DNA from 2 places in the Bacillus sp. AP8 genome. Region 2 is predicted to be linked to the other one. Evidence: riboswitches for the same ligand, from Rfam matches in the RefSeq annotation. Region 2 holds a riboswitch; the other holds the start of a gene.

Region 1 (3,536 bases), on a different contig from region 2:
ATGTTGTAGGGCGATCTCACCCATGTGATGATTTACCTCATTAATTTCTTTAATGACAGATTGCAATTTTTCACTCATTGCCTTTCCCCTTTTCTCATCGATGTAAAATTTCGTAAATTTTTTCTATATCTACATTTTGACGTACATGGTTTGCTAAACGTCTATACTCATTTTCTTTTAATACCTCTACATCAAGTGTACGCTCTATAGATGGTAGACCTATAGTTGCACGCACTTGATTTAAAAACACCCCACGAAATTCATTGTTATGAAATATATGATGTAAATAAGTGCCGATAATTTTCCCATTATTCATACAGCACCCCTCTTCTTCACCATTTAAAAAAGCAAAGCAAGGTACATATTCAGTCGTTTTAGAAATACCCATATGCACTTCATAGCCCTTTAAAGGAATCATCTCTTCACCAAAGCATTTCGTAAATCCATTTGTTATAACTGTTTTCTTGTCTTGCTTCATCTCAGTGACTATCGGTAGTAAACCCAAGCCTAAAATCTTTGTAATATCTGATTCAACCTGATATTCATCAAGTAATTCTTTACCTAAAAGTTGATATCCACCACAAATTCCAAAAATGTAAGTACCTTTTTTCACTAATGAGAGAATCTTTCTATCTAAACCAGTTTCTTTCATAAATTCCATTGCGTAAGCAGAGTTTTTCGTTCCTGGAATGATAATAACATCGGGATTACCTAGTTGACTGGTTTTTTTTACAAAACGAACATTACAATCTTTTTCTAAACGTAATGGATCCAGATCTGTGAAATTAGAAAAGGTTGGATGTGCAATGACAGCTATATCAATATCCGCCTCATCATTCGTACCTCTTATGCTATATTGAGCAAGGGACAGACTATCTTCACCGTCAATTTCTAAATTAGGAATATAAGGAATAACCCCTAAAACCGGAACACTAGTATATTCCTCAAACCAATCCAGTCCAGGTTGTAAAAGCGTTACATCTCCTCGAAATTTATTAATTATGACCCCTTTCACTCGTTTTCGATCTTCCTCGGACAACAACTGCAATGTACCTACTAAACTAGCAAAAACCCCGCCACGATCAATATCACCAACTAGAATTACAGGTGAATCAACAAGTCTAGCTAATCTCATATTGACCAATTCTCGATCATTTAAATTTATTTCCGCCGGTGAACCAGCCCCTTCTATAACAATGCAATCATACTCATCTGCTAGCTTCTTAAACGATTCACTAATAGCTTGCAAACCCGTTTCAAAAAAATTCTGACGATAAACCGCCGCCTTCATATCACTATATGGCTTTCCGTGTAAAACAACCTGAGATTTCATATCTCCAGATGGCTTTATTAATATAGGATTCATGTGAACAGATGCATCTACTCCTGCTGCTTCAGCTTGTATTCCTTGAGCTCTCCCAATTTCAAGACCATCATTTGTTATATATGAATTCAAAGCCATATTCTGTGATTTAAAAGGCGCTACCTTTAAACCATCTTCTGAAAATATTTTGCATAAGGCTGTCACAAAAATACTCTTTCCTGAATCAGAATGAGTTCCTTGAACCATTATCGGCTTTGCTTTACCTCTTACTATTTCCATGAGCTATCTCAACTCCTTTAAATAAAAATCAATAAAGTTACTAACAGTAATTTGGTTACAATTTTTTCACAAACATGTTTTATTGTATATAAAAGTCGATAGGATCGTTAGGTACGAGTCGGAATAGTAGGATTGGTCAGACACCCCGCAAGCTCTATTTACCGAAGAGGATCACCCGCCCGTTCCGTGATAAGCGAACCCTGAATTTAACTCTGCCCGTATTCACTATTTGTTCATAGGAAACAAAGTATGCGAAATAACCTATATAAAAAAGCACTAGGCTTTTGGGAGCCTAGTGCCTTATACAACAAAATTATGCCTTCTTCTAATAGTCAACACAAAATATGTATAAAGACAACATGCTCCCTGAAAAAATGTTGTGAAAATTCTGTTTAAAGGAGGTATCCTGACTTAGATTCATCTTACTCTCTCACCTTCCCAAATCATTATGATTAAGTGGTTTATCCTGAGATTTCATCATCATTACAGTAGTTAGGGTCTGTAGAGGATTCTCACCTCTTTCCCTGATCTCTAAACAGTTATTATTCTGTTAAATGGTAGAAGGGCTTATATACTTTTTCTTCCACTTTAAAGGTAGTGCTGCAAAAACAATTTCAGCAACTACTATATTACAAACCGAAGCAATGGCAAGTGCTGGGAATAATACAAAAATCACATCTTTTAAAATTGGATATAAAGCTAAAAGTGATAATGGACAATTAAAGATAAATGCAATCACGACTGATATCCCAATACCAAAAGCTTGATTTATTTTTTTGCCAATCCATCTACGTGTTACACTATACAAAAACATAGTAATAGCCATCATTATCGCTATTATGAGATGAACTGGAAAGGATAGCGGAAATCCAGCTATTAAGGATGAAATCATATGTCCAAGAAATCCAAGAGCCATTCCAAAGCCCGGACCCAATAACAGTGTTCCAATAAAAGCTGGAGCTGCATCAAAAGCAATGGACCCCATTACTTTAATATTTGCTCCTATAAAACACATCGCAATTAGTAAAGCACATATGGTTGTTTTTTGAATCTTCAAAGCTACTCTCCTTTACTCTTTATGACGTTCTCTATTTCTATTATAGAAGTGCAGCAACAAACGTACAAGATACTATACTCATATAAGACAATATAGTAGCGTTTTGTGCATTACTATAGTATAGTAAAATCTATTTAATTTTTCAAAAAAAACTGCTAAAAACTCAGAATATCAATTGAGTATTCCAAGTTTTTAGCGAAAGAAGACGTAAAATTAAGCCTTTAAGCTACACCTTTTAGTATATTGATTATCCAAAACTAAACCTGTAATTATGTTTATAAAAATTTTTCAATAAACAAGTTTTACCAAAAATAACTCTATATTTTCAATCAGTTCCAGTTTTATTTTTTATAAATTACTCTCTGGTATTTTGTATAAAAATGTTTGATAATGTACCAAGTTTATCAATTGTAACTTTTACCACATCACCATCTTTTAACCATACCCTTTTCTCTTCAGGATAGCCCAAAATAACTCCTTCTGGCGTACCTGTCAAAATGACATCGCCTGGTTGAAGAGTAAAATATTCCGAAATATAAGTTATAAGTTCTCTACAACTGAAAATCATATCAGATGTATTAGATTTCTGACGAATTTCTCCATTTACATAAGAGGTTATATTTAAGTCGTCGGGATCCTCTATCTCATCCTTGCTCACCAAATATGGTCCAATTGGACAGAAACCATCACTTGTTTTACCAAGTAACCATTGAGAGCTTTGTGATTGTAAGTCACGTGCAGAAATATCATTTGCAATACAGTATCCATAAATAACTGAAAGGGCATCTTCTTTTTTAACATTTCTTGCCTTTTTCCCTATAATTATTGCTAATTCTGCTTCATAATCAACTTGTGATGAAGTATGAGGTAACATAA
Region 2 (3,536 bases):
AACCCTGAATGAGATCGACATATGTTTTGTAACCAAGTACTATATCACTTTCTCGTATTGCTTCGACTGCCCGTGTTGTAATATGTTCATAATTACCAGGACCAAATCCTACTAAAAACAATTTGCCTTTTTCGCTCAATGAAAACACTCCTTTATGTCTCGGACATCTTATTTTTTCTTAGAGATTCCATTAATCGCTTTATATTTTTGATTTCTAGCCATTTTTCCATCAATAAATTGATAACTAACATAATCCATAATTGGTTCTTGATTGTATTTTTGAACGATTTCTCTACCAAGTTCAGGTGTTAGTGAGCCGTACCAAAGACCTTTTGGAAACTCGATTACGACAGGCGCATCTTTACAACGGCCATTACATCGAGTTCTTGTTGTATGAATATGTTCATCTAATCCTTGTTTTGCAATTTCATCACGTATTGCAAGAGTTACTTCTTCTGCATCTTTTCGATTGCAACTGCTACCATTACACATAAACAAATGAGTACTTGTCCCATTTAAATTCCATGTTGTCATTCAACTTCCCATCCTTCATTCGTTCAAAATTTACCAGACTATTTTTCGGTCTTACTTATTCTGATTGAACAGATAAAAAGTAAAAAAGAAAAAACCTTACTCTATCGAATAAGGTTTCATAAAAAAGCTATAAGCATGAAAAAGAGACATCGTTAAAAAGTCCATGACATTCTCATACAAATAGTAGCTCTTTTACCTTTCCCACCGAAAAGTAATGATCATCACGTATGAAAAGCAGGTCTCCTGGCTTAGCGTCATTTTACTCTTGTTCCTTCCCAGCAATTTGCCAGTGGTCATAACAATTTCATCAGCATTACAGTAGCGGGGGCTGCATCAGATTTACACTGATTTCCCATTTAACTCAATGTATTTTCTATTAATCTTTAACTTTTGTATTACAGAAAAATCACACCGAGAACTAATCATACTTATTAAGTTATAAAATATAGACGAAACACTAGACATTTCATCCGATATTTGTATTCAACCCAGTATTAGTAGTTTTCTTATTAGTAGAACGTAAAAATCTATACATAGGTAAAACAAATAAATTATTTCAATATCTAAAAACTATGTACATCATACAACAGAATATCTGCTTTTAAAATATGAAAAATTCAGTACATTGGTTCAAAAAGGTGCTAAACCATTGCTATTACAGCGTTTTTTCTCGAAAAAATATTTTTTGATAATTCCAAAAAGAAATGAAATTTATGTATAGAATTTTAAAAATATTCGTGATAAAATGTTTATCGGAACAAAAATTGAATACACTTAATGGTGCTAAAGCTCATAGTAGCATTTAGCTTAAAAGGGAATTCGGTGTCAATCCGAAGCGGTCCCGCCACTGTAACGAGGAGCTTTATTTCTTATACCACTGTTTCTAGTATTGAAATGGGAAGGTGAAATCAAGTGTTGATTCGAAGCCAGGAGACCTGCCATTTAATATAGTGAATGTAATACCCACGAGGATGGGTGCGCTGATAGAACAGATTGGTTTCATTCTGTTTATTTAATGGTAAATCAAGCACTTTATCCTTTATTGAGGAAAGTGCTTTTTTGTTTTATTAAAGGCTGTGTTTAGAAGATTGAGAGTTTTTAAAGGTTGATTGGAGTGTAAAGGGCGAGCCTGCTCAAGTGCGTAGCAAAAAGCTGGCTCACTGCCTACCCCAGTGAAAAGCGTGCATCATGAAGCAGAATTCTACTCAACTATACTCAATACTTGTTCCTAGACAATAAAATTTGCCAAAAGGCCCTTATAAAAAAGCACTTTTCAAAAAACTTTAAAGGAGATTGGAAAATGAAGAAAAGATTGAATTACAAGATTTTGTACTTTATCGTATTTTTGCTGTTTGTTCCAAAAAAAGCATTTGCGATGCATATTATGGAAGGATTCTTACCAGCTGAGTGGGCGATTTTTTGGTGGGCGATTTCATTACCATTTCTAATTGCTGGTTTACTCACAATCAAAAAAATTACGCAGGAAAACCCAGAAGTGAAAATGATGTTAGGTTTATCGGGTGCATTCGCATTTGTATTATCCGCATTAAAAATCCCTTCTGTTACAGGTAGTTGTTCGCATCCTACTGGTGTGGGACTTGGTACAATTTTATTTGGTCCAGCTGCAATGAGCGTTATAGGATTTATTGTTCTTTTATTTCAATCATTATTATTAGCTCATGGCGGTTTAACTACATTAGGTGCCAATACTTTTTCAATGGCAATTGCCGGCCCAATAATTGCCTTTTTCATTTTTAAAGGAGCTAAAAAAGTTGGTCTCTCCTTCTCCGTTGCTGTCTTTTTAGCTGCATCCTTAGGTGATTTAGGAACCTATATTTTTACATCTATTCAATTGGCTTTAGCCTTTCCATCTGAAGTTGGTGGCTTTATGGCGTCATTTACAAAATTTGCAGGAATCTTTGCTGTAACACAAATTCCATTAGCCATTAGTGAAGGTATACTAACAGTAGTCGTAATGAACGTACTAAGAAAATATAATGTTGCAGAATTAATGAAATTAAAAGTATTTACAAAGGAGGCTCATTAAAATGAAAAAAAATCTCCTTCTCATCTTATTTGTTATTATACTAGCCATATTTCCTTTATTTCTTCAAAAAGGAGCAGAGTTTGGTGGAGCTGATGGAGAGGCTGAGGCTGAAATTGGAAATATCGCTCCTGATTATGAGCCTTGGTTTAGTTCCATATTGGAGCCACCAAGTGGAGAGATTGAAAGTTTATTATTTTCGCTTCAAGCAGGTTTAGGAGCAGGTTTTATAGGCTATTTTATCGGTTTTTCCAAAGGAAAGAAGAAAAAAAATAATGTAGATCAAAAAGAGTAAGATCATGTTATTAATTGATAAATATGCTTATTTCAACCGACTTAAAGATGTTCACCCATTAGAAAAAATGACTTTTTCAATGATGATGTTGATTTTTTCCTTGATGGTTCAAAATATAGTTGTATCACTCATCACTTTTATAGTGATGAGTTCTTTTATCTTATTTGCAGCTAAAATCCCATTTTCATATTATGTGAAGCTATTGTTGCTTCCAGCTTTTTTCTTACTATCAGGTTTAATAACCATTCTACTTTCATTTGATACTATTGACACATTACCCCTAAGTATTGCTTGGTCACTGAAAGTAGGGAATTGGTTCATCTTTATAACGCATGACAGTATCGTGAAAGCGATTAAACTTTTCTTTACCGTACTAGGAAGTATAAGCTGCTTATACTTTTTAACATTGACAACACCTATGACAACCATTTTTGATATCTTAAGAAAATGGAAGATTCCTAAATTGTTAATAGAGCTAATTGAATTAACCTATCGCTTTATTTTTGTATTTCTTGAAACATCTCACGATATTTTTTTAGCACAGCATTCACGACTTGGTTATATTTCCATTCGTCAAGGCATTAAATCATTAGGGCTTCTCGTTTCTTCTTTATTTATACAAGTTTTTCAACGTTCTCATCAACTAACTAATGCTATGAATGC

The links. Region 2 has a riboswitch for cobalamin ahead of BN349_RS05040 (energy-coupling factor ABC transporter permease). Riboswitches for the same ligand answer to the same signal wherever they lie in the genome.
Region 1: linked by a shared signal. The riboswitch ahead of BN349_RS09100 (cobyric acid synthase) and the one ahead of BN349_RS05040 (energy-coupling factor ABC transporter permease) in region 2 are both predicted to bind cobalamin.

Annotation. Positions count from the first base shown of each region.
Region 1 covers NZ_CAPG01000035.1:12,302-15,837, forward strand. The annotation lists gene cobT (nicotinate-nucleotide--dimethylbenzimidazole phosphoribosyltransferase) at 1-78, opposite strand, end outside; gene BN349_RS09100 (cobyric acid synthase) at 95-1,603, opposite strand; cobalamin riboswitch at 1,983-2,152, opposite strand; gene BN349_RS09105 (ECF transporter S component) at 2,154-2,660, opposite strand; gene BN349_RS09110 (fumarylacetoacetate hydrolase family protein) at 3,016-3,536, opposite strand, start outside.
Region 2 covers NZ_CAPG01000027.1:68,336-71,871, reverse strand. The annotation lists gene cobJ (precorrin-3B C(17)-methyltransferase) at 1-139, opposite strand, end outside; gene BN349_RS05045 ((2Fe-2S) ferredoxin domain-containing protein) at 169-534, opposite strand; cobalamin riboswitch at 751-941, opposite strand; cobalamin riboswitch at 1,296-1,491, shown strand; gene BN349_RS05040 (energy-coupling factor ABC transporter permease) at 1,835-2,581, shown strand; gene BN349_RS05035 (energy-coupling factor ABC transporter substrate-binding protein) at 2,583-2,873, shown strand; gene cbiQ (cobalt ECF transporter T component CbiQ) at 2,878-3,536, shown strand, end outside.